2 regions of the Lachnospira sp. genome follow, and region 1 is predicted to be linked to the other one. Evidence: predicted binding sites of a transcription regulator. Region 1 holds the regulator's gene; the other holds the start of a gene.
The links. Region 1 encodes NrdR, which represses ribonucleotide reductase genes. Its sites were predicted from a motif close to CACAANATNTTGTG; they were not measured.

Region 1 (17,203 bases):
GAAAAAATATGATATCACTTACAGTTACTAATACCAGCGACTTTATGAACAAGCTCTTAGTAAAGGAAACTTTTGATATGTTACTTTTATCTGAGGCGGATATTCAGACTGGTTCATTTTATAAAATTGATGGTAGAATCAACACAAGTTTCTACACAGCCGAGGAATTAGAAGCTCTTCCTGATAGCCAATATTCTAACTGGAAGATGCAAAGACCTCACGTCTTTAATCTTATAAAGGGCAAGAAAGTGCCAAGCGGCCTTAAAATCATTTTCGCCCTATCAAAAAAAGCAATTGCAAAACTCATTGAGAAAAATGATATCGACCTTGATATTGATAGCGTTGATGGACTTTTTATAAATGTGAATTACAAGGATGATGCTGTAACAATTATTACAGGTACTTCTCTTAAGACTTTCACTCTTGATAAGAGTTTAGAGAAAGCTTTTGATGCTTATATTAAGAACACTTTTGAAATGGCTGAAATTGCCTATACAGAAAATTAAAGAAAGATGCAAACATAAGGAATGAATAGACTATAGACTTTGTCTACTCATTCCTTATTAACTAATATCATATAGAAATTCTCATTCACTACAGACAACGACAATAACTTAGGGTGTAATACAATATTAGTTGTCAGGAACGACTGACATCGTTTGCATGATGTTTTCATGATCTTTCGTGAAGCTCTTCATATCACGCTTATAATTTTACTCTTTTTAAAGTTCCCCTTTCAACACAGTTGAGTACCAAAAAGCTACATCTAAGTACATTGAGCACAATTTAAACCAATTAGAGTAAAAAAAATAAAGCCTAGAAATCTAGACTTTATTTTTTCGTTTAATGTTTGTGAATTCGAGGGTACGATCTGTCTAAAGACAATCTATATTATGTCCATATGAGAAAATGCATTTATTAATATACGGGACAATAGGGAGAACGCATTTCCTTATATGGGCATAACCTCCATGTTTGTTCTTTTATCCTTAATTAGATTTCGCCGAGTAACCAACGTCTAATTAAATCAAAAAATGCTGAACCGCTTACCATATTTAAAAACCTCCCACGATCTTTATGTTTACGATGATAATTTATCATCTAAGAATATTTTAATTTGTTAAGTTTTATTTTTCAACACAGTTGAGTACCAAAAAGCTACATTTGGATACACTTTTTTGAAAAAAGTTTTAACTATTATGATTAGGTATAATAATCTCAGTTGTGTAAATGTAACCGTCATCCGAAGTTATAAGAGAACCATCTAGCTTATCTAGTACATTCATTGCGTTCTTTAGGCCGTAACCATGGCCTTCCCCCTGTTTTGAAGTAATATATCTATTTCTAATTTTAACCGGTGGACTTATGCGCTTGTTCTTAATTGTAAGAATCTTGTTTACATTTGTCATAGACATTTCAATATAGACATCGCAGTCAAGCTTTGCCCTATCCTCTTGTCTCTCTTCACTAGTCATAGTCTCAAGCTTCTTGTTTGCTGCCTCGAAGGCATTAAGAACAAGATTATAGAAAATGGTACAAAGGTCGATATTTGATATACCCATGTCAGATGGCAAATGTCCCTCCCACCTTGCGTTTACCTTTGGACACTGTCTTATACACTCCGATAAAATAGATGACATAAGGCTGTTTCCGGTATTAATCTCAGGACTTAGCTCTGTAACATTTTCACACATAGCATCAATGTACCTAGCAAGCTCCTCATATTCCTTATTCTCGCTTAAATGTCGCATGCAAAAAAGATGCTTTCTAATGTCATGTCTAAAGGCCATAGTTTGGCTATCCTTCTCCTCCATGACCTTAAAATACTCGATCTGATTAGCAATTACCTTATTGGATAATTCGATTTCATACTCTAATCTGTCGTTTTTAACTAGGTTAAAGACAAGTAAAACTAAGGTAATTACTGCTAAACTTGTGGAAATTAAAAGCACCACTACTATTCTATCTAGGCTCATATTTAGGTTGAGAAAATATAGCGAGAAGACGCTAATATTTGCAATAATACTAAGACCTGCAAAGGAATAGACTAAAATGTACTTATCTAATTTATACTTGCTAAAATCAAACTTCTTCTTATAAACGATGAGGCTTATAACTAGAATCAAGAGAAATACTGGAATCTCTAAGATAAATTTAGTTGCATCATAATTGTAGATTGAAATTTTACTCTCTGGTATAAATAAATAATTTAGTATAGAAACTAGGCTATCAAGCATGGTTACTAGAACCGTTGCAAATATAAGCTTAGTTAGGTCTTTCTTATTGTAGAGATTAAAGCCTATAACCAGCACCGGCAGTACTATCTCAATAAAGTCCTGTAAGCTATCGTTTAAGAAAAACTCACTTAAGATACCCACCACTAAAACTAATATGATTGATGGGTAAAGTTTGTATTTCATTTTTAATTTAAAAATACAAGTAACTAATAAATAAACGTCTAAATATATTACTAACAAAATTAAAGCTCCTAAAAAATGATTATTCATGTCTTCTCCCTATAAATTGTCATCCTCACAAACATTAGATAGTCACTTTGTTGCTTAAGCTATAGACATTCATACTGTCTATAAAATGACCCCAATAACTAGAACTTACCTCAACCTCTTTATAATGCACGTTATCAAGCTTTACGCTTCCGCCTCTATAGCCCTTGCTATAGCCAACTACATGTTCTAGATTAATTACGTAACTTTTTGTAATTCTTACAAAGCAGTTAAGCTTTTCTTCTTCTACAAATCTTTCCCAATCGGAAATGTTTCTTGTGCTCTCCACCTCAGAATCTCTAGTTACTACAATGCTCTTTCTGTGTCCCGCTTCAAAAAGAACAATGTCGTTTATTTTCAAAACTAGCTTCTCTAATTTTGAGACAGGTACTTCTATCAATCTATTCTTGGTTATTTTCTTATGCGCAGCAGATATCATTTCATTGAATCTGTCTTTATTAATTGGCTTTCTAAGAAATCTAAAAGGTAACACTTTAAAAGTGTCATCAATAATTCCATCTTCACCTGTTAAAAAAACAATTAGTCCCGTAAAATTATTCTTTCTTAAAATCTCTGCAAGCTGCAGGCCATTAATCTCTGGCATTAAATGATCTAGAATTATTAAATCGTAAAAATTATAACCTTTGTTTTTCAGAGTCACCAACAGATCAATACTTGAACTATATCCGTCATACTCTATGCTGTCGTCAATATCTTGAATGCGCCATCTTACGTCGTCTATCACTATGCTGTCATCATCACATATGGCTATTCTCATAATTTACCTCCATTATTTAGTTAAGAAAAATAAAAACTAGAAGTTAAAATTTTGGTATATTATAGCATGAACGGAAACTAATATCTAGTAAATACAACTTATACATTTATCTTATAAGTTTATAAAAATTTTATTAGCACTCGGCTAATTTGAGTGCTAATTTTTATTGACTTTCAGTCATTTTAAGTTTAAAGTATATTTTGTTGGGCGAAAGCCTAGATTCTAATACTATTACAATCAAAGGAGTGGATAAAATGGCTAAAGAACACGGTAGTTTATCAATTAACAGTCAAAATATTTTTCCTATTATAAAAAAGTGGATGTACTCAGACCACGATATTTTCTATAGAGAATTAATCTCTAATGCATGTGATGCAATTACTAAATTAAAGAAGTTATCACTTATTGGCGAATACGAAGAGCCAGATGACATTGAATATAAGGTTAAAGTAGAAATTAGCTCTAAAGATAAGACTATCAAGATTATTGATAATGGTCTTGGTATGACAAGTGAGGAAGTTAACGAATATATCAACCAGATTGCTTTCTCAGGTGCTGAAGCCTTCCTTGAACAGTACAAGGATAAGACTAATGACGATCAGATTATTGGTCACTTCGGTCTTGGTTTCTACTCAGCTTTCATGGTAGCAAACAAGGTTACTATCGATACTTTATCATATAAGAAGGATGCAACAGCTGTTCACTGGGAATGTGATGGCGGTACAGACTATGATATGTCTGATTCAGATAAGACAAGCGTTGGTACAGAGATTACTCTTTACTTAAACGATGATTCTTATGAATTCTGCAACGAATACAAGGCTAGAGAAGTTCTTGAGAAGTACTGCTCATTCATGCCTGTTGAAATCTTTATGGAAAATGTTGACGAAGAGCCAAAGACTGTCGACATCCCTGAAGAAGAATTACAGGAAAAGGACGTTGTAGTTAAGCGTTTTACAAAGGATGCAGTAACTGAAGAGGTTGAGGAAGATGGCGAAAAGAAGACTGTTGAAAAAGAACCAGCAAAGAAGATGGTTACAATCAACAAGCGTCCAGAAGCTCTAAACGACATTCATCCATTATGGACAAAGCATCCAAATGAATGTAAGAAGGAAGACTATATTGAGTTCTATCACAGAGTATTTAAGGATTACAAGGAACCACTCTTCTGGATTCACTTAAATATGGACTATCCATTTAACTTAAAGGGTATCTTATATTTCCCTAAGATTAACATGGAATATGAATCTGCTGAAGGAACAATTAAGTTATATAACAATCAGGTATTCGTAGCTGATAACATCAAGGAAGTTATTCCTGAATTCTTACTCCTACTAAAGGGTGTAATTGATTGTCCAGACCTTCCACTTAACGTATCTCGTTCTGCCCTTCAGAATGACGGTTTCGTTAAGAAGATTAGCGACTATATTACTAAGAAGGTTGCTGATAAGTTATCAGGTATGTGCAAGACTGATAGAGAAAACTACGAGAAATACTGGGATGACATTAATCCATTCATTAAATATGGTTGCTTAAAGGATGAGAAGTTCGCTGAGAAGATGAACGACTACATTATCTTTAAGAACTTAGATAACAAGTACTTAACACTTAAGGAAGCCCTTGAGGAGAATAAAGAAAAGCATGAGAATACAATCTTCTATGTAACTGATATGCAGGAACAGAGCCAGTATATCAACATGTTTAAGGCAGATAATATCGATGCATTAATTCTTGATAACAGAATTGATCAGCCATTTATCCAGAGCTTAGAGGGTAAAAACGAAGGCTTAAAGTTTAGCCGTGTTGATGCTGCTATTGATGATAGCTTTAAGGAAGAAGTTAACGAAGATGAATTAAAGGATATCTCTGAAAAGCTTACAGATACATTTAAGAAGGCCTTAAACAATGACAAGCTTAATGTAAATGTAACAAAGCTCAAGGATGAGAACATTTCCTCAATGATTACTCTATCTGAGCAGGATAGACGTATGCAGGATATGATGAAGATGTATGGCATGGCAGGCATGGACCCATCTATGTTTGGTGCTAACGGTCAGACCCTTGTACTTAACGCTAACAACAAGTTAGTTGATTACGTTGCAAAAAATCCTGAAGGAGAGAACACAAAGCTCTTCTGTGAACAGATTTATGACCTTGCTTTACTTGCTCATGCACCACTCTCAGCAGAGGCTATGACAGCATTTATTTCAAGAAGTAATAAAATTATGGAATTACTTGCCAAATAAAAAAATTTAACGTAAAATAAAGCTAGTAAATTCGTGAAAAATAAGGGTTTTCCTACTTTTATGCGAATGTACTAGCTTTTCTTTTTAGCTAGACATTTTACGAACTTATAATATTTACAATTAGGGGTATAAAGATGGCTGACAATCGCAAATACAGATATAATGAGGAGTTCAACGACGATTTTCTAACAGATATCGATGACAGCGTAGATGACGGTATCTATTTTGAAAATCCTGACGACTATGACGACGATTTAGATTACTCTACTTCAGCTAGTAAATCTAGTTCTAAGAAATCATCTAGTGATGATTCTTCTAAATCAAATGCTTCTTGTAAGAAAGGCACTAAGAAGCTTATTGTAAAGGAAATCCTAAGCTATATTAAGATTTTAGTTATTGCTGCTGTTATAGCACTTATCATTACTAAATTCGTTATTATTAACGCTCAGGTTCCAACAGGTTCCATGGAGAACACAATTAATGTTAATGATAGATTAATAGGCTTTAGACTCGCTTATATCTTCTCAGAGCCTAAGCGTGGCGACATTATCATTTTCAAATTCCCAGATGATGAAGAGCAAAACTTCGTTAAGCGTGTAATTGGTACACCAGGAGACGTGGTTACAATCTCTGAGGGCAAGGTTTATGTAAATGGTGAAGAATTAGTTGAGGACTATATAAAAGAGGCCATGGTTGACGATGGCACAAGCCAGACTTATATCGTTCCTGAAGATAGCTACTTCGTATTAGGGGATAATAGAAATAGCTCAAAAGATTCTAGATTCTGGGATACAACTTCTTATGTAACTAAGAACGAGATTTTAGCTAAAGTAATCTTTAAGTATTATGATGGTGAAAATTCAAAACCAACCTTTAGTCTATTTAGCAGAAGCTAGTCAAACACTGCTCTAGTTTAAGTTAGTCTTAATTTAATCAATAAGTAAAAAAAATCGCTTAGTAAATAACTAAGCGATTTTCTTATTATTATAATCTTTATTAAACTCTAAAATTATGCTCTTGAAAGATATTCACCAGTACGTGTATCAATCTTAATTGTATCACCCTGGTTAACGAATAATGGAACATTGATCTTAGCGCCTGTTTCAAGGATAGCTGGCTTTGTAGCACCTGTAGCTGTATCACCCTTAACACCTGGCTCAGATTCTGTAATTACAAGTTCAACTGTAATTGGTGGCTCGATAGAGAATACGTTACCGTTATGTGAACATAGCTTAACTAATTCATTCTCCTTAACGAACTTAAGTGAATCACCAACGTTATCAGCTGATAATGCGATCTGATCGTATGTCTCTGTATTCATGAAGTAGAATAAATCTCCATCAGCGTAAAGATACTGATATTCCTTCTTTTCGATGTGAGCTAAATCAAACTTTTCTGTTGGTCTGAAAGACTTTTCAACAACACCACCAGAAACGATGTTCTTTAACTTTGTTCTAACAAAAGCTGCGCCCTTACCTGGCTTTACATGCTGGAATTCAATAATCTGCCAAATGTTTCCATCCATCTGAATTGTAATACCATTTTTAAAATCACCTGCTGTAACCATGCTTGGTAAACCTCCTAAATAAATCAATTATGTTATCTGTTCTTAAATAATATATAAACTTATGATAACTCAAATCTTAAGAAAGATTATCCCCTCCTAAGATACGCAATAACCTTATTAATTTTATACTAATAAAGGCCATTTGGCAACTATTTTTTATTAACCATATCCATTAATGCCTCAAGTCCGTATAAATATCCCTTAAGTCCAAGGCCTACAATCTGTCCATCACAAACAGGAACTGTAACTGATGTATGTCTAAAGTCTTCCCTTTTATGAACATTTGAAATGTGAAGCTCAATCTTCTTAATATCAGCTACTGAAGCTAGGGCATCTCTAATGGCATAAGAATAGTGAGTAAAGGCACCTGGATTAATTAAAATTCCATCCACCTTCTCATAGTAAGCTTCCTGAATCTTATCAATTATTGCTCCCTCATGATTAGACTGGAAAACCTCTACTTCTATTCCTAACTCCTTAGCCTTAGACTCAATCATGGAAACTAAAGTCTCATAGTTGTCATTACCATAAATTCCTTTCTCTCTAATTCCAAGAAAATTAATATTTGGTCCATTAAGAACTAATAATTTCATCTTAACTACCACCTTTCATTTACTACACTTAATTTTAATTCTTATCTCTTTAAGATAATTTATGAATTAATTATATCCTTATACATATCTTCAAAATCTCTATTGGCTGTATCCACCTTTACAGTAGCCGCCTTTTTATAGATTTCTTCTCTCTTCTCCATAAGCTCATCGATTCTATCAGACAAGTTAACATCCTTTAAAAGCGGTCTGTTATTGCTTGATGAAAGTCTCTTAATAAGCTCACATTTAGGTGTCTCTAAATAAACGACCTTACCCATATTAGCAAGTAACTTCTGATTTTCAGGCTTTACAACAAGGCCTCCACCAACTGAAATTACGCAGTTAGTAAGCTTTGCCTGAAGTTCCTTAACCACGCTTGTTTCAAGCTCTCTAAAGTACTCCTCACCCTTAGTTTCAAAAATTTCGTTTATAGACATATTTTCCTTAGACTCAATATAGTCGTCGGTATCGATAAATTCCATGTCCTTGTGCTTTGCAATCCACTTGCCAAAGGTAGACTTACCGCTTCCCATAAAGCCTATTAAAATGATGTTTCCTGCCATATGGGCGCGCATCTTAGTATAAATCTTTTGGCACTCTGAAGCTGAAATCTTAGTGTCTGTCCATAATTCGTAAGCACAAACGCCCTGGTAGAGTAACATTTTCAAACCATTATAAGCTTTCTTGCCGGCCTTGTTACATAGCTTCATAAAGCGGGTTCTGTAAGGATTATAGATTATATCCACCCCTGCTGATAGCTTTTTGTAAAATGCATCATCGCTTATAATTACATCCTCTACGTTAGGATATAAGCCTACGCTAGTACACTGAATGCAAAGGCAGTCATTATCCTCAATTCGCTCATATTCATCAAGGCCTAAAACCTCAACAATATCTGAATTAAAATGTGCATTAACCGCTTCTTTAATAGAATTAGCCTTATCAAGACTTCTATTAATTACAAAAACTTTTTTAGCTTCCCTGCTGGCACATAAAAATGTAATTGCTCTTGCAGCTCCTCCTGCTCCAAGAATAATACATGTCTTATTCTTAATGGATAAGCCCTCATCCATTAATTCACGCTCTAGTCCAAGGATATCAGTATTGTAACCCTTAAAGCCCTTCTCATCCCTTACTAGAGTATTAACTGCCCCAATGGCCTTAGCTAATGGGTCAATTGCTACTAAACTCTCCATTACTCTTTGCTTGTGGGGAACTGTTACATTTAAGCCAACAATTCCAAGTGAGTAAGCCCCTTTAATGGCACTATCCACGTCTTCATCCTCAACTCTAAAGGTTGTATAAACCATATCGATATCCTTTAGCTTTGATAAATTGTTGTGGATTAGTGGGGAAATAGAGTGTTCAACCGGATTTCCAACAAGTCCGCAAAGCTTTGTTGTTCCCTTAATTTCTTTCATTTTCCTTCTTCCTTAAAAACCTTTTGTAAGACTTTAAAACAATCCACTCAAGTCTTCTTTTTAATACTATCTGAATCTCCTCATGCTTTGCAATAGGTTTTACTAATATTGAGAAAATTCCTGCTCTATTAGCGCCCCAAACATCAGTAAAAATCTGGTCTCCAACAAAAAATGTTTCATTAGATCTTGTATTCATAATGTTCATGGCCTTGTGATAGTTTCTAGGATTTGGCTTGCCTGCCTTACTAACGTACTTAGAATTAGCTGCATTAGCTAGAGGTCTTACTCTTTCCTCGCCGTTATTAGAGATAATGCAGGTTTCAAAACCTATCTCGTGTAATCTCTCAAATAAATTCTTGCATCTTTCATCTACCGGTGCATTATGTTCTACTAGGGTATTATCTATATCAAAGATAATGCCTCTATAACCACCGTTATAGAGGCCCTCATAATCAATATTATACGCAGAATCAATATACAAATCCGGATAAAATCTCTTTAACATAAAAACTCCTTATAACAATAGATTGCTCTATTTTAAAATTTTCTTGATTTCATCCATAAATGTGTTTACATCCTTAAATTCACGATATACGGAAGCAAATCTTACATAAGCGACTTCGTCTGCATCCTTTAATTTATCCATAACGATTTCGCCAATTGTATTAGTAGAAATTTCTTTCTCTCCCATATTAAATATCGTATTCTCAATTTCGTCAACCATAGAATTAATCTTTGAGATAGAAACTGGTCTCTTATGACATGATCTAACTATGCCTGCCACTATCTTCTCTCTATCATATGGTTCTCTGTTATTATCCTTTTTTATAACAATAAGCGGTAGGGTCTCTACTTTCTCATATGTTGTAAATCTCTTACCACAAACTTCACACTGACGACGTCGTCTAATTGAGCTATCGTCTGTTGGTCTAGAATCAATAACCTTAGTATTATCATTACCACAGAATGGACACTTCATGTTAAGCACCTCCGCATCTTTTATTTAAATCAATTATATGTAATTTTTTAAGCAACGTCAAGTTTATATTTACTTGTCAAGTATACATAATTACTAGATTTCGTAACATTTTCAATAACACTTTATTATATTAGTTTTGTTAAAAAATTAACCGAGTCCTATTGAAAAATAGCCCTCCTTGAATTAAAATTGAACTAGATTGTTTTAACGTGACAAAAAACTAAAGGGGTTTTTATATTCATGGAGACAATACTTTTTATTGGAGGAAAACTATGAGTAAAAAATACGTAGCATATGTGGGAACATACACACAGGAAAAAAGTAAGGGCATTCATATTTATGATTTAGATGTGCCAAAGGGACGTATTACTGAAAGAGATGAGATTGAAATCGACAATCCTTCTTATGTGACTACATCATATGATAAGCAGTTCCTTTACTCTATTTGTGATCAGGGTGTTACTTCCTTTAAAATATTAGAAGATGGTTCTTTAAAGAAGCTTAATACTGCTTCTATTAACGGTATGAGAGGCTGTAATATTGTTACAACTAAGGACAATAAGTTTATGGTTGTTGCAGGTTATCACGATGGTAAGATTACAGTTTTAAAGATCAAGGCAGATGGTTCAATTGGCGGCATTGCTGATGAAGTATTCCATAAAGGTATGGGAAGTATTGCTGAACGTAATTCAAGACCACATGTTAGTGGAGTTTGCTTCACACCTGATGAAGATTTACTTTGCGCTTGTGATTTAGGTATCGATCAGATTAAGCTTTACGAATTTGACCACAAGACTGGTAGAATTAAGCTCTATGATATTATTAGATCACAGCAGGAATCAGCTCCTCGTCAGCTTTTATTTAGTGCAGATGGTAAATTTGCTTATGTTGTTTGCGAGCTTAAGAACTACATCAACGTATACGAATATGACAAGAATTCAGATAAGAATAGATTTGAACTTATTCAGAACATTTTCACTGTAAGAAAGGACCACAAGTCTAATAGTGCAGCAGCTTATATTACCTTTACAAACTCAGGCAATAACTTACTTTGCTCTAATGCTGGTGATAACACTCTTACAGTTTATAAAGTAGATAAGAAGACAGGTAAGTTATCAGCTCTTAATTCCTTACCTGTAAGTGGCGAATATCCTAAGTTCTTAGGTGTATTCCCAGATGACAAGCATGTAATGTGTATGAATAACGAGAATAACACAATTACAATTTTTACTGTTGATTATGAGAAGGGCTTAATTGTTATGAATGGTAAGCCACTTAACATTTCTCATCCTAACAACATGGAGATTGTTGAATTAGAAGACTAATTAGAATTTAGTCAAGACTCGCTCGCGAGTCTTGCGCGCCGGATTCGGGTCTGCTTCAGCAGACAAATTCCTATCCGAATCCGTGCGCATCCTCGCGGAGCGTTTAACTCAGTCGGGGTACAAGCTCCGACTGAGTTAAAAAATATTGTGATTCTAATATAAGCCCTAAGAAAATTAAGTTTATTTTTCTTGGGGTTTATTTTTTGTATTTTTTTTGAAATAAACATTGATATTTTATGATTTTAATAGTAGAATACTTAAGATTAAAAATTAATTGAGATTTACGGAGGCATTATGAAACATTTACTTAGTCCGCTAGATTTAAGTGTTGAAGAATTAAATAACCTACTTGATTTAGCCAGAGATATTTCTCACAACCCAGATAAGTATTCTAAACGTTGTGAAGGAAAGAAATTAGCTACTTTATTCTATGAACCTAGTACAAGAACCCGATTAAGTTTTGAAGCTGCTATGCTTAACTTAGGAGGGTCTGTATTAGGTTTTTCTTCTGCTAACTCATCTTCCGCTTCAAAGGGCGAAAGCGTTGCAGATACAATTCGTGTTATTTCGTGTTATGCAGATATCGCTGCTATGAGACATCCAAAGGAAGGTGCACCAATGGTTGCTGCTTCTGTTTCTAGAATTCCTGTTATTAACGCAGGTGATGGTGGTCATCAGCATCCAACTCAAACTCTTACAGATCTTATGACAATTAGAGAGCTTGGTGGTTCCCTTGATAATTTCACTATTGGTCTTTGTGGCGATCTTAAATTTGGACGTACTGTTCATTCTCTTATTAGTTCCCTTGTTAGATATTCTAACATCAAGTTTGTTCTTATTTCTCCTAAAGAACTTAGAATTCCTGATTACATCAGAGAAGATGTTTTAAAAGAAAATAATTGTGACTTCGTTGAAGTTGAAAGCTTAGACGATGTTATTGGCGATCTTGATTTCCTTTACATGACAAGAGTACAAAGAGAAAGATTCTTCTCTGAAGATGAATACTTAAGAATGAAGGGCTTCTACGTTCTTGATAAGGCAAAGATGGCTAAGGCAAAAGAAAATATGTATGTATTACATCCACTTCCAAGAGTAAATGAAATCTCTGTTGAAGTTGATGACGATCCAAGAGCAGCTTACTTTAAGCAGGCTCAATTCGGTGTATATGTAAGAATGGCTCTTATCCTTACACTTCTTGGACTTGATAAATAATAAATCTTAATAGATAGGAATTGGCGCTAATAAAGACGGGTTTTAGCATCATTTTTAAAATTAAGAAATACAAATATAAATGAGGAGATTCTATGTTAAACGTTGGACAGTTAAATGAAGGTTTCGTACTTGACCATATTGAAGCTGGCAAGGCTATGGAAATCTATAATAAACTTGGACTTGGCTTACTTGATTGTCAGGTAGCTATTATAAAGAATGCTCGTTCTAATAAGATGGGCAAAAAAGATATCATTAAGATTGAGGGTGGTCTTGATTTAGTAGATTTAGACGCGCTTGGTTTTATTGATCATAACATCACTGTTAATGTAATTAAGAACGGTGAAATCGTTGAGAAAAAGACACTTTCTCTTCCAAAGGAAATTACTAATATTATCTTCTGTAACAACCCAAGATGCATTACTTCAATTGAACAGGGGTTAAAGCACGTATTCTTCCTTGCAGATGAGGAAAAGCAGGTTTACAGATGTAAATACTGTGAAGAAAAATATAATAGATAATGCATCCAAAATTTAATAATATAAATGGCCTAGGCAATTGCTTGGGCCAGTAAAAAAATAACAGCAGCCATCACTGGCTGCTGTTATTTTATTATAAATGAGCAAAACTATAAGCCGGGTTATGTCGAATTGCTTCGTGATGATCATCTATCTAGTTCTACTGTTGCCAATAGACTCAAGCGACCTACCTAAAACACGCCGGGCAGACGTATTGTTTTTACTCGGTCTTGCTTCGAATGGGGTTTACATAGCCAATCTTGTTACCAAGACTGCGGTGGTCTCTTACTCCACCTTTCCACCCTTACCATAAAATGGCGGTATATCTCTGTTGCACTAGCCTTGGAGTCGCCTCCACCGGACGTTATCCGGCATCCTGCCCTATGAAGCCCGGACTTTCCTCACCTACTTCCTTTCGGAAATGTAGCCGCGATCATCTGTCTTACTCATATATAAATCTGAAATTGTAATTACAACTTTTAAGCCCCTTCAGTTGCTAGTCTTGATTCGTAAACGATCTGATATACATCAATCTTAAACTGATCATCACTAGTAATACCAATGAAACGGCATCCATAAGTTGTTTCTGGTTCGCCTCTATTCTCCATGCGAACTACTTCGATAATTGCTTCAAAGGATTCCTTGTTATCAAGCTTGATAATAGTATCATGATATGAGTTTAACTTAAACTTTCTATCTGACTTAAATGCAATACCATCCTTTGAAATGTTAAGAGTATTAACAGAAACTGCTTTGCCTGAAATACCCGTAACAAAATTATCCCCTAATTGCTTTAATGCAATGACTGCGTCGATGTCAGTCCTTTTAGACTTTCTTCGTTCAACCATCTTATTACCTCCAGTTTTAATCCTCTCTACTAGTATTATTTTAGCACAACAGTGCATTAATTAACAACTGATATGACAGGATTTTTCATTAAACACTCATTAAATTTACTGTATTTCATTGTCTGTAATAAACATTGCATCACCAAAACTAAAGAATCTATACTTCTCTTCCACTGCAATCTTATAGGCATTAAGTACATTTTCTCTGCCAGCAAGTGCAGATACAAGCATAACAAGTGTAGATTCTGGAAGATGGAAGTTAGTAATAAGGCAATCAATTGTCTTAAATTTATAACCTGGATAGATGAAAATGTCTGTCCAGCCTGTCTTAGCAGGCACTGTACCATCTTCGTTAGCTACAGACTCAATAGTTCTTGTAGAAGTTGTTCCTACAGAAATTACTCTGCCACCATTCTTCTTAGTCTCATTAATTATATCAGCAGCTTCCTGGCTAACCATATAGAATTCTGAGTGCATGTGGTGATCTAAGATATTCTCAACCTTAACAGGTCTAAATGTACCAAGACCTACGTGAAGGGTTACTCTTGCGATTTTAACGCCCTTTTCCTCGATAGCCTTAAGTAATTCATTAGTAAAATGTAAACCTGCTGTAGGGGCTGCAGCTGAGCCCTTATGAGTTGCATAAACTGTCTGGTATCTATCCTTATCTTCAAGCTTATGTGTTATATATGGTGGAAGTGGCATCTGTCCTAAGTCATCAAGAATTTCTTCAAAAATACCATCGTATTCAAACTGAATAATTCTATTACCATCATCAACAATGTCCTTAACTTCAGCAACAAGCTTACCATCACCAAAGCTAATTCTAGCTCCAACCTTAGCTTTTTTACCTGGTTTAACTAAAACTTCCCATGTATCCTTTAAATCCTCTTTACGCTTAAGTAAAAGCACTTCAATGCCTGCGCCTGTGCCTTCCTTCTCACCGTAAAGTCTTGCAGGAATAACCTTAGTATCATTAAGAACTAAGCAATCCCCTGGATTAAGATAGTCAATAATTTCTCTAAAAATCTTATGTTCTAGTTTTCCTGTGTTCTTATTAAGAACCATAAGTCTAGATGAAGATCTATCAGATAGTGGATCCTGAGCAATTAACTCCTCTGGTAAATCATAGTCAAAATCATGTAAATCCATCATTAAACACCTATAAATATGACCAACGCGATCATACCCTTTCTTTTATCAAAAACTAACTTCGGGAAGCGATCTTACAAAACTCCCCGAAGTTAGTATTTTATCATTTAATTGTTATTATAAAAAGTTAAAACTTTAAAATTAAGCTCTTAATTCAACACCTGCTGCTGATAAATCCTTTAAGATGTTATCCATTACTGGTGTAATGTCCTTATCTTCAAGAGTTCTATCATTAGCTCTAAATGCGATTGAGTAAGCAACTGACTTAAAGCCTTCCTTAATCTGACTACCCTCATAGATATCGAATAAGTTATAGCTTTCAACTAACTTGCCACCACGCTTAGCAATAATAGCTTCAACGTCACCAACTGGCATAGTCTTTGGCATTACCATACTTAAATCTCTTGTTACAGCAGGGAACTTAGCGATTCCTGTATACTTAATATCGAAGTTAGCAAGCTCTGTTACTACTGGCATATCAAGAACTGCAACATAAGCTCTATCACCAATACCGTAAGTATCAGCTACCTTAGGATGAACTTCACCTAAGTAACCAAGTACTTTACCTTCATATGAGATTTCAGCCTGTCTACCTGGATGTAAGAAGTTCTTCTTAGCATCTGCATTATATGTTAACTTGTTGCTAATTCCAATTTCATCAAGGAATTCTTCAACAACACCCTTCATTGTAAAGAAGTCGCCATCACCAAAGAAACCAAGTGTGAACTGAACTCTCTCATCTGGAAGTTCTTCACCTGTTGGAATATAAACCTTAGCAAGCTCGAATAACTTAACGTTCTTGTTACGTCTGTTATAGTTTGTTGAAAGGCTGTTTAACATACCATTAAGTGGAAGTGTTCTCATGATTGAGAAATCTTCACCAAGTGGGTTAGAAATAACAATAGTCTTTCTTAACTTATCATCTGCATCAAGCATTAACTTATCAAATACCTTAGGGCTTTCAAATGAATATGTCATAGCTTCTGAGAAACCAGCAAACTTAGCAATTCTAGCAGCCTCTAATTCAACTTCCTGCTTAAATGAAATCTTACCCATTGTAGTTGCACCATGAGGAAGAGTTGTAGGAATGTTGTCATAACCAAAGAATCTAGCTACTTCTTCAGCGATATCAGCATTTCTAAGTAAATCCTGTCTAAATGTAGGAATAATTAACTCATTGCTATCCTTATCATATTCAATTTCAAGTCTCTTAAAATATGTCATCATATCATCAGTTGATACATTTGTACCAAGTAATGCATTAATCTTTTCTGGCTCGAAAGTAATTCTCTTTCTTTCATTCTTAACTGGGTAAATGTCAATAGCACCACCAACAACTACACCAGCACCAAGCTCTTCAATAAGCTGGCAAGCTCTATCCATTGCAGCCATAGCATTTTCAGGATCAAGACCCTTTTCAAACTTACCTGAAGCATCTGTACGAAGACCAACTCTCTTAGCTGACTTTCTAATGTTAGTACCATCAAATGTAGCAGCCTCGAAAAGCATTGTCTTAACATTGTCAGTAATCATAGAATTTTCGCCACCCATGATACCTGCAATACCAATAGCCTTCTTACCGTCATTAATCATAAGCACTTCTGAATCAAGATTTCTTTCCTGACCATCAAGTGTTACAAACTTTTCTCCGTCCTTTGCTCTTGCAACAACGATCTTTCTATCTTCAATAGTTTCAAGGTCGTAAGCATGCATTGGCTGACCATATTCTTCCATAACATAGTTTGTAATATCAACGATGTTATTAATAGGTCTAATACCAGCTGTCATAAGTCTTCTTCTCATCCACTCTGGAGATGGAGCAAGCTTAATATCCTTTACAACTCTAGCTGTGTAGCGCTTGCAAAGGTCGCTATCCTTAACTTCAACCTTAATATAATCATTAACGTCCTCATCGTTACCTGTCTTAGTAACAACTGGAGCCTTAAATTCCTTCTTAAATGTAGCTGCTGCCTCTCTTGCAATACCAATTACGCTATAGCAGTCTACTCTGTTGTTAGTAATTTCATATTCGTAAACAACATCATCAAGACCAAGATACTCAA
Region 2 (17,203 bases), on a different contig from region 1:
CCTGTCTCTTCTTTTCAGCATCAGCATGGGCCTCTTCATAAGTGTATGGATTAGAGTCGTCTGTAATATCACCATCAAGAAGCTTTACAATTCTTGTGGAATACTTCATTGCAAGCTCAGGATTGTGAGTAACCATAATGATTAATCTATCCTTTGAAATTTCCTTTAAAAGCTCCATAATCTGTACACTTGTTTCTGTATCAAGGGCACCTGTTGGCTCATCTGCAAGTAAGATATCTGGGTTGTTTACCAAAGCTCTTGCAATGGCAACCCTCTGCATCTGACCACCCGATAGCTGGTTTGGTTTTTTATGCAAATGTTTCTTTAAACCTACTTTTTCAAGAGCCTCGCTAGCTCTAAGTCTTCGCTCAGACTTTGAAACGCCTGATAAAGTTAAGGCCAACTCTACATTTGCCAAAATAGTCTGATGAGGAATAAGATTGTAACTTTGGAATACGAAACCAATGGAATTGTTTCTGTATGCATCCCAGTCTCTATCCTTATAGTCCTTTGTTGAAATACCATTGATTTTTAAGTCACCTTCTGTGTACTTATCAAGACCACCAATGATATTAAGCATTGTTGTCTTACCACAACCCGACTGACCAAGAATAGAGACAAACTCTGAATCTCTAAATCTTAGGTTAATGTCCTTTAGGGCTGTAACAGTCATGTCTCCGCTGACATAATCCTTACGAATATGATTGAGCTCTAACATAATCATCCTCCTAATTAATTTCACGCTATTAATTTGTGTGCAATGTGTGTTTATAATATAAAAAATTTATATTCCTTTAATATATTTTCCTCATTTTCTCACTGCTATATGTGATTGTAACACTAATAAAGCCTACTTGCAATTTAGCTTTAAACAATTTATACTTATTTTGTTTTTTCATATATTTTTTAGATTTATGATAATGGGAGGTTCCATGAAGAGGTTTAATATCTTTTTAACATTAGATAAAACGTCTTCTCTTAAAGTATTATCAAAAGCTAGCGCAATAATCTGTTTAATTGCTGTAATTGCTACAAGTGGACTTATTGTGACATTTTTGCCATATAGTACTTATGCAGATACGCAATCTGATTTAGATGAAGCTAATGAAGAACTAGAAGAATTAAAGAAAGCTCAGTCAAGTCTATCTTCACAGTACAGTGACCTTAATGATAGTTTGACAGCAACAGCAGAGAAGATCACTGCTGTTGACGAGCAGATTAAAACTAAACAAGATGAAATCGATAGCTTAAACTCAGAAATCGATGCTCTCAATTCATCCATTGATGAACAATATGAGGCTATGAAATTACGTATAAGATATATGTATGAAAACGGTACAGAGAATCTTTTACTTCAATCTATAATGGAGTCAGGCTCAATGGCAGATTTCCTTGTGAAATCTGAATACATTGTTGAGCTTTCAAACTATGATAGAGAACAGTTGGATTTGCTTAATGAAGAGATAACAAGCCGTAATGATGCTATGGCTAATCTTCAAACAGATTTAAAAGAACTTGAGACTTTAAAGACTAGTCTTAATTCAGAGACAGCTAATCTTAAGCAGTCCATTTATGATATTCAATCTGAACTTGATACAACCTCAGATTCCATTGCGCAAACTGAGGCCCTTTGTTTAGAGTATGAGAAGAAGATTCAGGAAGAGAACATCCAAAGGCAGCTTGCTGCTATTGCAGCTATGCAGGCAGGGGATGAGGTAAGTTACTCAGGCACTAAGCTTGATTATACAGCTACAGACCTTGCAATGCTTGCAGCTATTATTGAATGTGAGGCTGGTAATCAGTCTTACGAAGGTAAGTTAGCTGTAGGAAGTGTTATTGTTAATAGAGTTTTAAATCCTAGATTTGGAGATTCTATTACATCAGTTATTTATGCATCAGGCCAGTTTAGTCCTGTTGCTAGTGGTCGATTTGCCATTGTTTTAGCAAGAGGCGCATCTTCGGAGTGTGTTTCTGCAGCCTATGAGGTTTTAAATGGCAACCTTACAACTACTGCCTTATATTTCCATGTTTACAGACCTTCTGTAGATACTGGTGGAACAGTAATTGGTGATCATGTATTTTACTAATCCTTGGAGGAAATTAAATGAAGAAGGCAACTAAAGCATCAGACAACAAATATTATATCGCTAGATATAATGCAGCAAAGACAAACTCAGACTTTGAAAGTAGAGAGACTACTTCTGAAGTTCTTGGAATTGATAGAACAAGACTTGCAAGAATCGAGCTTGGAAATGTTGAGCCATATCCAGAGGAAGTATTACTTATGGCTAAGCACTACAATGCTCCAGAGCTTACTTATAATTTCTGTTCAAATGATTGTCCAATCGGAAGACTTACAATGAAATCCGTAGAGATTAGCTCTTTTGATAGACTTTCATTAAAGATTCTTGGTTCTCTTAATGATATAGAAGAATTACGTGGATCTATTATTAACATTTCCGCAGATGGAAAGGTTGATATTGAAGAGCTTGAAGAATTTCAGGCAATTCTTAATTCTTTAGAGGATATTTCTAATAATGCTAAGGCTCTACAGCTTTGGGCAATGAAGAATATCCAACAGCAAAATTAATTTGACTTACAATGATAATACTTAAAAGAGATAAAGGGAAGGAGTTAGTTTAAAACTCCTTCCCTCTTCGTATATAAACAATTTATTCTTATATGCTAGTTATATCTAATATAATCTACTAAAATGCTACCTCTATTCTCATTCTTGATTAAACTATTATGAGAAACAAAGACACCATTCTTAACACCTACCCAGCGTCCAGCCTTAGCTTCACAAGCTAATGTATAAGAGTAGTTTTTAGAATCGAAGCTAATCTCAAGGCACTGTAATTCACGAGGTGCATTATTTACCTTAAGGCCACCTTCAATGTGGTCCTGATAGCCAATTCTCTTAACGCTATATTTAATATAAACTTCCTTCTCCTCTGACTTAAAGGAATGGAAATCCTTAACATCTTTACTAAGTACTGTATCTGTTACATTTTCACTAGCATAAGAAACATCACAATCAAAGTTTTGATTACCTGTAACCTTTCTAATGTAGTAACCGTCTGAATCCTTGTAAATTCCAAGAGCGATATAGTTCTGGCCAAGTGCTACACAGCCGGCAAAGTCTCCATTTTCAAGATCCTTAAGACTGATCTTAGTAACACAGCTAAATTCAGGCTCTGCCCACTTGCAAAGTAAAAGGTTTCTATAATCACAAACAGGTCTCTTATTAGAAGTTGCTACAGCATTAAGCTTAATTACTGACTTCTCTGGCATAAATTCAATCCAATCCTCTTCTGGATTAGCGTTCCACTGCCACTGCATGCCAAGACTGTCCTTATCAAACTCATCATCAAGGTCTGGGGCGCAAACTGGGAACTTATTACTATCAGCTAAGTCCTTATCTGAAACGCCCATATCTGGCTTCTTATATTCAAGAACTGGTGTGCCATATTCCTTTAATGGCTTGCCATTCTCATCCTTTTCATACTCACCAATAATTGGCCAATCCTCATACCAAGTCATTGGCTGCAAATGTGTAATTCTACCTGCAGCATAAACATCCTGGAAATGAATAAACCAATCCTGGCCTGTTGGAGTATCCACCCAAGCCCCTTGATGAGGTCCATTTACAACTGTATCCCCTTGTCTTAAAACCATCTTGTACTCATAAGGGCCATAGATATTCTTAGATCTAAGCACTGTCTGCCAGCCTGTCTTTACGCCACCTGCTGGTGCAAAAATGTAGTAATATCCGTTTCTTTTATAAAGCTTTGGTCCCTCAATTGTAACCTGGTCGTTTAAGTTACCATCAAAAACTACCTTCTCTTCACCAATAAGGCTCATTCCGTCTGCTGCCATCTCAACCATATGTAAAACGCTCTTATAGCCAATTCTACTCTTAGCAACCCCTGCTACTAAATAAGCCTTACCATCTTCATCCCAGAATGGGCATGGGTCAATCCAGCCAGCTCCTGGTCTAATATTAACGGGCTCAGTCCATTTTCCAAATGGATCCTTAGCAGTTGTCATATAGATTCCCTCATCTGGCATTGGGAAGCATACATAGTAAGTTCCCTCATGATATCTAATTGCTGGCGCCCACACACCGCAACCATGAATAGGGTTTCTGTATCTAAACTCAGGAATCTTAGGAAGAATGTAATTTACCACCTTCCAGTTAACTAAATCCTTAGAATGAAGTAGAGGGAGTCCTGGAGCGTTAGAAAAACTTGACGCTACCATAAAGAAATCCTCTCCTACTCTTATTGCATCAGGATCTGAATAATCTGCATATAGAATGGGATTCTTATAGTTCCCATTGCCTAAATCAGCCATCCACATAAAACACTACCTCCAATTTTTACCATTATTACCTACTTATATTACAATACCGTGGGAGTTTTTACCACATCTTTTATAAATATATTTTCTTAAAGTACAGATTTTTTTAAGTAATAATTATTGGAAAGCAGCCGATATATATTAGGTAAGACGAGTTTGTGTTCATTGCAATTCTCTTACGAAAGGTGGATACAAATGATAATTTCCCAGAGCAACATTTCTATGGCATCCAATAGGAATTATCTAGACCAGAAGGGCTATTCAAAGACTCACAAGACAACGGTTGAAATGGCTACAAAGACAACTTGTTTTAGCGAAAGCTATGATTACTTTTTAAGAAATGAAGCTGAGTCGGCTTACTGTGGTAACGGTCTAGATCAATATGCTAGTTACACAAAGAATGAGCTAAATAACCTACACAATTACTCCGAAGAAACTGTGGAAGAAAATGTAGAATCAGACACAAAAGTAAAAAACACTAACAGGCTAAATGCTCAAACAAAGTTAAATGAGAGTTACTTAATTTCAGAGCAGAAAATCTATCAAAGCCTACTAGCCTACCTTCATGAATTTATGCTAAGAAGTCTTTTTTACAGGGACTTTGATTCAATTACTAGCGAGGGCTTTACAGGAGATAGCTTTTCCTCAAACCAAACTACAGGAAATGACAGTATTTTAAACAGCAAGAGTACAAGCCAACTAGATACGAATTACCTAAATCTTTCATTTAATCAGGGCTATCAGGTTTGGACCCTTGAAACTAACCAAAGCTACAGCTACTACGAAAAAGAGGCTGTAAGCTTTTCAACAACGGGAAGTGCAGTTACAAAGGACGGGCGTAACATTTCCTTTAATCTAGATGTTAGTTTCAGCAGAGAATTTCAGCAAATTAGCCAGTTTAGTAGCTTACAAACCTTTGACAAAATACTTACAGACCCCCTTGTAATAAGTCTAGATGACAACCCTGACATGATTAGCGACAAACATTTTTACTTTGATCTAGATGGGGACGGAGTAGCAGAAGAACACAACAGATTAAATTCAAATCAGGGTTTTTTAGCACTTGATTTAAATGAAGATGGAGAAGTTACAGACGCTAGTGAGCTTTTTGGCACTAGCAGCGGCGACGGCTTTGCAGACCTTGCAAAATATGACTCAGACGGAAATGCATGGATTGACGAGGCCGACGAAATTTACCAGAAATTAAGAGTCTGGGTTATGGATGAGGATGGACAATCACGTTTGCTTAGTTTAAAGGAGGCAGACGTTGGTGCTATATATTTGGGAAGAACAAACAACGATTTTAGATTTACTAACGAAGCTAATGAAAGCCAGGCAAGACTTCGACAGAGCGGCTTTTATCTTCATGAAAATGGAGGCGCTTCCCTAGTTTCACAAATCGACCTTTAATCATTGCTGGATACTTTAAGATAAAAGAAAAACCTTTCAAGGCCCTTAGGGGCTTTGAAAGGTCATTTTTATTCTGTGCAATTTACTAATTTAATATGTTTGCCGAGGCCTCTTTTAGCTGAATACATGGCTGTATCTGCCTTTGAAGAGTAATCCCAAACCTTGGATTTCTTCTCTGGGATTCCACTGCATATACCTTGAGAAATATAGACATAAGGCAAATCTCTTAATTCTGACATCTCTAAGATTGAATCTCTTAAATTATTGGCCATCTCAAGAATCTTCTCATCGGAATATCCTAAATAGAATATTAAAAATTCATCTCCCCCGTATCTAAAGCAATAAATATCATCTGATTCGATTGCTTTTAGGGCTGTGGCAACAATTATAAGACATAGGTCTCCAACGTGATGTCCATTTTCATCATTAATCTGCTTAAAATGATCGATATCTAACATCTCAACGGCGTAATTCTTCTTCTCCGTTACTGCTCTAGTAAGCAGTGCCTCCACCTTTGAGCTAAGCCTCCATCTATTAGAAAGACCTGTTAGCTCATCAATTCCTACCTGCTCCTTTAAAAGCTCATTAGCCCTCTTTGAATCCTCAAGGGAGTTCTGAATGCTAATGTACTTTCTAATGGAATTAGTAGTAAGCATCTTGTAGCTGTTATTATATCTTCTATATCTAATTAGCTCCTTATAGAGCTTATCCTTGTCCTTCTCCTCATCGTAAAGGGAAATCTTAAAATCCAAGATTCTAGTCTGAATATATGGGAAATCCATGCCCTTAACAGACTCATCAAAATCCTCCACTAAAGGTAGTAGGATGTCCTTTCTATCCGTCCTTTTTAGAAAATGTAAAAAGTCGAAAATGTACAAAAAGTAATCTACCTTATACTCTGTATCATAGTAGGCCTTAACCGCCTCTTTAAGACAGATCTCCTTCTCCTCTTTAGAAGAAGATACCTTGTTAGTATAGATTAACTTTGTAATATAAAAATCCACGCAAAGCTTCTCATCAGGATGTTTCCTTACAATATCCTCAATCTGGTCAATCTTCTTTTTGGTATCATCATAGAGACCAAATCTATAATAAAGCTTAGCTAGTGTGGTTAGAATAATTATCTCAATAGTCTTTTGTCGTGGGTTTTGATTACATTTTAAAATATGCTTATAAGCCTTCATAGCATATTCCATTGATATGTTAGAATCCTTGATATTATCACTAATCTCGGCATAATTCTCATAGGCAAGGGCTGCAACGAAATCATCATTTGATTTCTCTGCAAGACTTGCTGCTTCTTTAAAGTTATCTAGAGAATAAACAATCTCGCCTCTTGTGGCATAGAGAATCCCTAGGCTATTAAGACAGCCACCTCTCTTATAGATATTATCTACTGCATCAAACTCTCTTGCTGCCTTATTAAAATAGTTAATGGCATTATCAAACTCCCCAAGAGTTAAATAGGCATCGGCTATATAAAAGTCAGCATAACCCATAAGATTAATATCAGAATTCTTCTCTGCTATCTTCTTAAAATCGCACGCTAATTCAATTGTCTTTAAGGGACTCTCAAATCTAATCTTATCCATAAGCTCAATCTGATCTATAATCCCCTGCTCATAGTTATAATCTTGTAATTCTTTCATATCAAACCTTCATAATTTTTTGCTAAACCCAATATATATAATAAACGAAATATATAGGTGAAACAAGGTAATTTTGCAAAACTATTGTTAAAATAGTTGCCGTAAAATATTAAAAGCTCCTAGCCTTTTATATGCTTATCAAATATATGATTACATATCTTCTGACTAGAAGCTTTTTAGTTTATTGCGTTATCTATTAATTTAGGATTCTCGTCTGGTTTGCAGACTCTTACAACACTAATCTTATAAGTGTAAAACTCTTTCCTTAATTTCCTGAGTTCTACCCTGATTCCAGAACTGTGTACCGATGTAACCGCAAGTTCTTCTTGCTACATTCATCTTGTCCTGGTCTCTATTCTTACAGTTAGGGCATTCCCAAACAAGCTTACCATCATCATCAGTGATAATCTGAATCTGACCTGTGTAACCACAAACCTGACAGTAGTCAGACTTAGTATTAAGCTCTGCGTACATAATGTTATCGTAAATGTACTGCATAACTGAAAGAACAGCTGGAATATTATTATTCATATCAGGAACTTCTACGTATGAAATAGCTCCACCTGGAGATAACTTCTGGAATTCTGATTCGAACTTTAACTTATCGAATGCGTTGATTTCCTCAGTTACATGTACATGATATGAGTTAGTAATATAATTTCTATCTGTTACACCTGGAATCTTACCAAATCTCTTCTGTAAGCACTTAGCAAACTTATAAGTTGTTGATTCAAGTGGTGTTCCATATAATGAGAAGTCGATGTTAGTTTCCTTAGCCCACTTCTTACATGTATCATTAAGATAGTTCATAAGCTTAAGGGCGAATTCCTTACCGCCTTCCTGTGTATGGCTAGTACCCTTCATGTAGTATGTACACTCATAAAGACCTGCATATCCAAGAGAAATTGTTGAATAGCCACCGTAAAGAAGCTTATCAATTGTTTCACCCTTCTTAAGTCTTGCAAGTGCACCATTCTGCCAAAGAATTGGAGCTACATCTGATGGTGTACCCTTTAATCTATAATGTCTGCACATAAGTGCTCTTCTACATAAATCAAGTCTTTCGTCTAAGATCTTCCAGAACTTCTCTTCATCCTTGTTAGATGAGCAAGCAACGTCAACTAAGTTAACTGTTACAACACCCTGGTTAAATCTACCGTAGTACTTAGGCTTGTTATCTTCATCTAAGTATGTTGTAAGGAATGATCTACAACCCATACATGGATAGCACTGACCATCGCCATTAGCATCAACCTTTAACTGCTTCATGATCTTCTCTGAAATATAATCAGGAACCATTCTCTTAGCTGTACATTCAGCTGCAAGCTTTGTTAAATCCCAATACTTAGAACCTTCATGGATATTATCTTCCTCTAATACATAAATAAGCTTAGGGAAAGCTGGTGTAATCCATACACCCTGTTCGTTCTTAACGCCCTGAATTCTCTGGCGAAGAACTTCCTTAGTTACAAGAGCTAAATCATCTCTTGTCTGGCCTTCTGGAACTTCATCAAGGTACATAAATACTGTTACGAAAGGAGCCTGACCGTTAGTAGTCATAAGAGTGATTACCTGATACTGAATCATCTGAACACCCTTCTTAACTTCTTCATGAACTCTGATTTCAGCGATCTCACGAATCTTCTCTTCTGAAGCTTCAACCCCTGTATCTGCGAGTTCCTTTCTTACCTGCTTAATAAACTTTTCACGGCTAACCTGTACAAATGGTGCAAGGTGAGCAAGTGAAATACTCTGTCCACCGTACTGTGAACTAGCAATCTGAGCAATTGCCTGAGTTGCAATATTACATGCTGTTGAGAAACTATGTGGCTTCTCAATCATAGTCTCAGAAATTACAGTTCCATTCTGAAGCATATCCTCAAGGTTAACTAAGCAACAGTTATGCATATGCTGAGCAAAGTAATCAGCATCATGGAAATGTATTAAGCCCTGCTCATGAGCTTCTACTATATCTTGTGGGAGAAGTAATCTCTTAGTAATATCCTTACTTACCTCACCTGCCATGTAGTCTCTCTGGACACTGTTAACAGTTGGGTTCTTATTAGAGTTCTCCTGCTTAACTTCTTCGTTGTTACATTCAAGCAAACTTAAAATCTGTTCATCTGTTGAATTAGACTTTCTTACCAACGCTCTCTTATATCTGTATGTGATATACTTTCTTGCAACGGCGAAAGCTCTTAAATTCATAATCTGGTTCTCAACTAAATCCTGAATTTCTTCTACATTAAGAGATCTACCCATTTCATTACATATCTGTTCTACATTCTCTGAAATAGTACGAATCTGTTCTGATGATAATCGTTCGCTATGTACGACTTCATTGTTGGCCTTAGTTACAGCATTAACAATCTTCTCAATATCAAATGTAACTTCTGAACCACTACGTTTAATAATCTTCATAATTGCTCTCCCCTTATTATTTTATGTCTCGAAAATTGTCTTTACGACATCTTTTCTATAATATCACATCGTTTATTTTTTAGGTACCATCTTACAAGAATATCTAAATTAAAAACATTCTTGACAAATCTTCGTATTGCTTAAGCTATTATTATAGTACTACATATTGTGCTTCTAGTCAATAACAAAATACAATATGTTGTGTATGCATAAAAATAGCTGCTATAAATGCTAAAGTCAAGACTCACATTCTTAGCAGCTACTTTTGCTATGAAACATAATCAAAATGAAACTTTCTTACTTATAAATTTCTGACCAACGAGAAACCATCTCTTCTGCCTCTACCTGAGAAGATACCTTAGTTACAATCACTCCATCTAAGTAGATTTCATATACTGGGAAAAGCTTTGGGCTATCACCATGTCTTACTTCTACTTTGTTGTACTTTACTCGTTCCATAATTTACCCCCGATTTTTTATTCTTAGTTTTTTTGTCATAAAAGGCGCATAAAACTACATCTTGTGTCTGCAAAATCAAGTAATAGTCTTATTTTATTCACATGCCTTCCCTATATGTTGTATTATATCATGGTTCATGCCAAAGATAAACACTATATTTAGTATTGGTACCAAAGGACTAATGCCAGACTATATACCCCCAAGATATTTACTACTTTTTAATATAATTGTCGAACAATTAATGTATTATTGTCTTAATTGCTGCAATATTATATAATTATATTAGGAAAATGTGATTATAGAAATGTGAACAAAATATAATAAAACTCTATAAAGGAGAAAATCAATGAGTGATAATACTATTTACGCTGATGATTATGAAAGATCCAACAGATTAAATCGACGTATCGCTACTATTGATGCCTATTATCTAGCTATTGTAGCTAATAAGCCATTCACAGAATACTTTGGTGATACTAGATTTTCTAACCTGACAGAATTTGTTGCCGAGGAAGAAAAAATTAATCTCATGGATTTTATAGACAGCTATGAAGGACAAGAATTAAAGGGAATTTTCCACTTTAGAAATTACAAGGGAGAAATGCGCCTAAATCTCATTACTTTATTTGCCCAAAAGACCTCATCTGCTAGAGGCGAGATAAACATTGAAATGGTCGATATTGAAAGCCTTGCAAATATTAATGACCTTTTACTTGATGACATTACGAAGGGGCGGGTTCTCTTTGGGCTAACAAAGGAATACACCTTCACCTATGATATGACTGACGACATTTTTAAAATGTGCCGTTATGACATATTTTCAAAAGACACCATCTATAAAATGAGCCTGATTCAGTGGCGCGAATTCATGATAAATGAAGGCTTTATAGCAGAATCTGACATCGGCCTATTTAAAAACCTCGTGGGACAGATTCTATCCTACGAACAGAGTTTTAGCGCAAAGATTACAACTAGTATGCGTACCCAAAAGCAGATCATGGAGAAACTCATTTTCACAGGCATGGTCTATAACAAGTATAACGGCGACAAGATTGTTATCGGCAGGATTCTTACTGATGAAAATGCTCACACAAACAGCAATCTTATCGAAATGATTAGCGACCTTTCCTACGATGCTCTAACTGGTGTCTATAACAAAAAGACTATTACAGAGTATGCAAAGAACCTGATTTCCGCTAATAATGACCACAAACACGACAATTACATGGACGCCTATCCTACAAATCTAGCCATTCTCATTCTTGACGTGGACAATTTTAAGAAGGTAAACGACCTTTATGGTCACATGTATGGCGACAAGATTTTGGGAAGGATTGGTAGGAAACTTAAAGAAATCATTGGTGATGGCGGAGTTATTGGACGTATCGGCGGCGATGAATTTTTAATAATCCTCTTTGATATTACTGATGAAAATCTTTTGCGAGGCTATCTAAGAGCGGTTAGAACCCAGATAAAATGGGAGTTTATTAATGATTTCGCGGACTTTAACATAACCTGTTCTATTGGTTCTTCCATCTATCCAAAGGATGCAAGTAACTATGACGAACTCTTTAGAATCGCGGATTTCTGCCTCTATATTGCAAAGGAAAAAGGCCGCGATAGATACGTTTTCTATAGAAAAGAGATTCACGAAGAGGCATATATTAAGAGTATTACAAGTTCTGATAAGAAAAATGTTTCCGGCCGTGAGGTTAACGAATTACGCTATATTTCTAAGGTTATCGAGCATTTTGCAAGGAATAAACGACAAGCTATATCTGACCTCTTAACTCACATACAAGAGACCTTTAATGTGGATAGCGTAAACATTTATAGAGGAGAGAATTTAGAGCTTTACAAGACTTTCGGTCAGGTTCTTGATAACTCTTCTAACGCCCTCTACGCAAAGAGTCCGGGCTTTAAGAGCATGCTTTGTGAGAAAATGTTTCTTGAATCTAGCTTTGTTGGCAGAGTTGCAGATGTAGCACCAGAATTTAGTGAGGCTATGCATCAGCGAAATGTTATATGTACAATTCAAATTGTTCTTGGAAATGATACGAATAATATTACCGGCCTTCTAACCATTGATAAGGTAGGAAACGCTCCACAAAAGTGGGCAGAATACGAGATTCAAACTAGCCTAATTGCAGCTTATCTAATAAATGTGCTGATTGCTGATGAGGACAGGCCTTATTTAAAGTAATAGGCTTATAATACTAAGATATGAAATAATAAGGGGTGCTGTTGCAATACATTTTCATAAAAATATAAAGACCTTAAGTCTTCGTGATGTTTCTATACTCACTAAACTTAAGGTCTTTTTTATTATCTATGCTAAAGCATCTTCTTTTTCTTCATATACCAAATTACAATAATACAAACCACCACGATGCCTATACAGATTATGGCAAAGCCGTAAGGAACTGTGGCAAATGGCATATATTTCTCTGCAGTGTTCATTCCCCATAATCCTGAAATAATGGTTGGAATGGCCATTAAAACAGTAAGGGCTGTAAGTCGCTTCATTACATTATTTAGTCTATTGTCAATTACTGATGAAAGAAGCTGTCTTGTACCATCGATGACATCTCGATAAATAGAGGTCATCTCGATAGCCTGCTGATACTCGACGGTTACATCTTCAAGTAATTCCATATCTTCTGGGTACTGTTCAATTCTTTTGTATCTTCTAAGTCTCTCTAACACGATGCTGTTTGACCTAAGAGATGTGGCGAAATAAACCAATGTAGATTCTAATTCATGAAGCTCGATTAAATCCATATCAGTTGTGTTTCCCATAACTCTTTCTTCTATCTCGATTCGCTTCTTATCAATTAAACGAAGGTTTATCTGATAACTTGCTGCGGAACGATAAAGAAGCTGGTAGATAAAACGCATCTTCTTTTTAGTGCTAAATTCTTTTATCTTGTTTCGAATAAAATAAGTAAGAATAGGTGTTTCTTCCTTACAAATCGTAATTATCGTATCTGATTTCAAAATAATACCTAAAGGAATTGTGGTATACATCTTCTTCTCATGTCTAACCTCTGGAGTTGGGATATCCACTAAGATAAGAGTATATCCATCTTCAAGGCTGATACGAGAGCTTTCTTCCTCATCAAGAGCTGTAGCTAAATCGGTTAAATCGATTTCGTACATTTCAGCAATTTCGTTTAGCTCTCTGCTTGTGGGGCCAACCATGTTGATCCAGCAACCTTCCTTAGGCTGTTCTAATTGTGATAAAACTCCATGATCAGTTCTAAAAACTTCATACATGATTGAATTACCTCCTAGCACCAATTTTATTCTTCTTTTTTGTCGCACTCCTTATTATGCTGTCCGGCCATAGCGCAAGACGCACAGTTACCGCTACAAACATCTCTAAGTCCATCTTTTTTATGAAAATATGACACTGCCAAAAACATTCCTACTATAACAACTAGTAAAACGACAGCCACTAAAATATTAACTAAATCCATATTAAGCACCTTATTTCTATAAATTCAAGTCTCTCCTACGAGAAATTACCGCACTTAATTTTAGCATATTGAGAAAAGTTTTTACAGTAAAATTATTTTCTAACCTTATCGCAATCTTCCCAATTTTTTCTTCTAGGATTAATCCTAGATGTGAAAGTACTCTTCCAAATTGTTGGATTAAAGAGCATTAACATTGGGAATAACTCTAATCTTCCTGCTAACATATCAAAGATAAAAACGAATTTACTAAGTACACTAAAGGATGCAAAATTGCAGGTCGGTCCTACATTTGCAAGACCAGGACCAATATTATTAATTGTTGCAGCTACGGATGTGAAGGTAGTTACTAGGTCTTGATTCTCTAGGGAAATCAAAAGGCAAGACACCGTGAAAACGCAAATAAAAGTCATGAAATAAACATTAACTGATCTAAGGGTCTCATGTTCTACTGTCTTTCCCTCGATTCTAATAGCCTTAACAGACTTTGGATGAATATAGGAATGGAATTCCTTAATAATAGTCTTAAAGCTAATTATAAATCTAGAAACCTTAATACCACCACCTGTGGAACCAGCACAGGCACCTACAAACATAAGTATTACCAATATAAATTTTGAGAAAGCCGGCCAGGTATCAAAATCCACTGTTGAATAACCAGTTGTTGTAATAACTGTGGCAACCGCAAAACTTGATGCTCTTAGGGCCTGCTCTAAATTTGAAAACATATGGGCAATATTTATGCAAATAGCAAGTGTACTTGCAACAATAATTCCAATGTAAACCTTAACTTCTTCTACATTTAAGGCCTGTCTAAAATGCTTAAATAAAAGATAGTAATAAGCATTAAAGTTTACACCAAATAAAATCATAAAGATTGTTACAATCCACTGAATAAGTGGGCTGTAACCACCAATACTTGTATTCTTAATACCGAAACCACCAGTACCTGCTGTACCCATTGATGTACAGATTGAGTCAAAGAAACTCATACCTGCAAAAAGTAAAATAATAATTTCAATTACTGTAAGTCCGATATAGATTCCATAAAGGATTCTTGCTGTTCTTCCAATTCTTGGAACCAGCTTTCCTACCTGAGGCCCCGGGCTTTCTGCCTTCATAAGATTGATATTAGAACCACCAGTCATAGGTAAAATGGCAAGAAGGAATACTAAAACTCCCATTCCGCCAATCCAATGAGTGAAACTTCTCCAAAATAAAATACTTTTTGAAAGGCTTTCAACCTCAAGTAAAATTGAGGCACCAGTTGTGGTAAAACCAGAAACTGTCTCAAAAAGCGCATTTACATAATTAGGAATTTCACCACTTATTGTAAAGGGTAAGGCACCAAAAATACTCATAAAAATCCAGCTAAGAGCAGTGGAAACACAACCCTCTTTTAAATAAAAGACGGTATCTTTGGGCTTTTTTATTACCATTAATTGTCCTATTACAATAGCTAGGACAGCTGATATAAGAAAGGCAGGAACTGTACTTTCTCCATAAATCAAGGCCACCACTACTGGGATAAGCATTAAAACTCCCTCGATTTTTAATACATTTCCCAACACAATTCGTATCATGGAACTATTCATAATTAAACTCCGATTTCATTCATTTTCTTAATTTATGCCAAAATGTCTTCGATTCTATCAAAACCTGTATGAGTTGTAATGATAACTACTGAATCTCCCACCATAATTTCGTCATTACCAGTTGGAATAATTATCTTACCCTTTCGACTAATCAAGGCAATAAGTAAGCCTTTCTTAAGCTTAATGTCCTTTAAAGGCTTGTTAGTAAGCTTTGAATTCTCACGTACATTAAATTCAATACCTTCAGCTCTTGAATCAAAGAGGTGATAAAGGGTTTCAATCTCGCTTCCCATAGATTCCTTTAAGGCTCTAACATATGCAATAATAGCCTCACTAGTTATGTATCTTGGGTAAATTACGCTACCAAGGTCTAGGCTATTGATTACATTTTTAAAGGCTGTTCTGTTAACCTTAGTGATAACTTTGGCGTTACTAACCTGTCTTGCATGAAGGGTTAGCATAACATTTTCCTCATCAATACCAGTTAAAGGCACGAAGGATTCTACATATTCAAGACCTTCTTCCTTTAAAACCTCCATATCAGTTCCGTCGGCGTTAATGATTGTAGCCTCTGGTAAAAGGTCAGTAAGTTCCTTGGCTCTATTAACATTGTTCTCGATAATCTTAGTCTCAATGCCTGCAGAAATTAGCTGTTTTGTTAAATAAAATGAGGCACGACCGCCACCAACGATCATTGTGTTCTTTACAGATCGTGTCTCAAAACCAAACTTCTTTAGGAAATGCTTAGACTCTTCTCTTGAACTAATAAAGGAAACTACGTCTCCTGCTAAAACTACATCCGCACCTGATGGAATAATAACTTCGTCGTTTCGCTCAATTCCACAAATCAAGCCCACAGTCTTTGAATCGCCGCAGATATTGGCAATCTGGTTATTAACCATTGGACTTTCCTTAGGTACCTTGAATCTAATCATATCGGCTCTGCCTCTTGCAAATGTATCCACTTCCAAGGCTGTTGGCAAATATAGTAATCTTGCTATTTCCCTTGCTGCTTCAAGCTCTGGATTAATCACCATAGCAAGGTCTAGCTTACTTCTTAAGTATTCTGTTTCTTCGCTGTAATCTGGAGTTCTAACTCTTGCAATAGCTGAGCAACCTGAAACGTGCTTAGCCACTGTACAACATAACAAATTAAGCTCATCAGAACCTGTTACAGCAATTAGTAAATCCGCATCGGCAACATTAGCACTCTTTTGTACTGTAAGACTTGCACCATTACCAATGATTCCTAAAACATCATACATTCCTGACAAAGCTTCAACTCTTGTCTTGTTCTTATCTATAATTGTAATATCATGTCCTTCTTTTGAAAGCTGCTCCACTAGTGTAGAGCCTACCTTACCTGCGCCCACAACAATGATATTTAAACCTTTATGGTCTTCCTTGTGGTTCTTAAATATGTTCATGACAATGCCTCTCTTTTCAAACTAATTATCTACTTAATTCTTTAAGCTCATTTAAGAGTTCTAAATCTGATTGAGTAACTCTGATATTAGTTGTAACCGCCTTCTGACCAGGCTTTGTTACTGTTAATTCAATAATTGAATCAGCAGGAATGCCACTTGAGAAAGTGTCAGACATAAACGCTACAAATTTAGGATGGTTGCCGCTAAATTTAGACAAAGCATCCTTGATTTTCAACATATTCATTGGGTTAAAAGCCATATTTTCCACTCCGTTCTATTATAATCACATATAAGATTGTAGATTATAAAATAATAAAGTCAAGACAATTTTAGCACACTTGAGAGTAGTTTCCATGCAAGTCAATAATAGTTATACTAATGTATAGAAACTTACTATATAAGTG

Region 2: the regulator NrdR is predicted to act here: its motif matches at 10,033-10,046, upstream of nrdD (anaerobic ribonucleoside-triphosphate reductase).

Annotation. Positions count from the first base shown of each region.
Region 1 is NZ_JAEEVD010000043.1:2,647-19,849, reverse strand. Features, by position in the region: gene QVA17_RS09825 (DUF5721 family protein) at 9-506, shown strand; gene QVA17_RS09820 (sensor histidine kinase) at 1,191-2,507, opposite strand; gene QVA17_RS09815 (LytR/AlgR family response regulator transcription factor) at 2,542-3,282, opposite strand; gene htpG (molecular chaperone HtpG) at 3,537-5,528, shown strand; gene lepB (signal peptidase I) at 5,885-6,424, shown strand; gene efp (elongation factor P) at 6,538-7,095, opposite strand; gene aroQ (type II 3-dehydroquinate dehydratase) at 7,245-7,688, opposite strand; gene aroE (shikimate dehydrogenase) at 7,748-9,109, opposite strand; gene QVA17_RS09785 (YqeG family HAD IIIA-type phosphatase) at 9,096-9,614, opposite strand; gene nrdR (transcriptional regulator NrdR) at 9,642-10,088, opposite strand; gene QVA17_RS09775 (lactonase family protein) at 10,361-11,413, shown strand; gene pyrB (aspartate carbamoyltransferase) at 11,708-12,625, shown strand; gene QVA17_RS09765 (aspartate carbamoyltransferase regulatory subunit) at 12,718-13,143, shown strand; RNA gene rnpB (RNase P RNA component class A) at 13,238-13,589, opposite strand; gene QVA17_RS09755 (PilZ domain-containing protein) at 13,620-13,988, opposite strand; gene queA (tRNA preQ1(34) S-adenosylmethionine ribosyltransferase-isomerase QueA) at 14,094-15,140, opposite strand; gene pheT (phenylalanine--tRNA ligase subunit beta) at 15,282-17,203, opposite strand, start outside.
Region 2 is NZ_JAEEVD010000041.1:3,873-21,075, forward strand. Features, by position in the region: gene QVA17_RS09580 (ABC transporter ATP-binding protein/permease) at 1-718, opposite strand, end outside; gene QVA17_RS09585 (cell wall hydrolase) at 933-2,087, shown strand; gene QVA17_RS09590 (hypothetical protein) at 2,105-2,590, shown strand; gene QVA17_RS09595 (glycoside hydrolase family 43 protein) at 2,686-4,362, opposite strand; gene QVA17_RS09600 (hypothetical protein) at 4,558-5,772, shown strand; gene QVA17_RS09605 (GGDEF domain-containing protein) at 5,841-7,421, opposite strand; gene nrdD (anaerobic ribonucleoside-triphosphate reductase) at 7,665-9,842, opposite strand; gene QVA17_RS09615 (hypothetical protein) at 10,140-10,301, opposite strand; gene QVA17_RS09620 (GGDEF domain-containing protein) at 10,648-12,504, shown strand; gene QVA17_RS09625 (magnesium transporter CorA family protein) at 12,636-13,577, opposite strand; gene QVA17_RS09630 (FeoB-associated Cys-rich membrane protein) at 13,604-13,780, opposite strand; gene QVA17_RS09635 (TrkH family potassium uptake protein) at 13,873-15,372, opposite strand; gene trkA (Trk system potassium transporter TrkA) at 15,405-16,799, opposite strand; gene QVA17_RS09645 (hypothetical protein) at 16,825-17,058, opposite strand.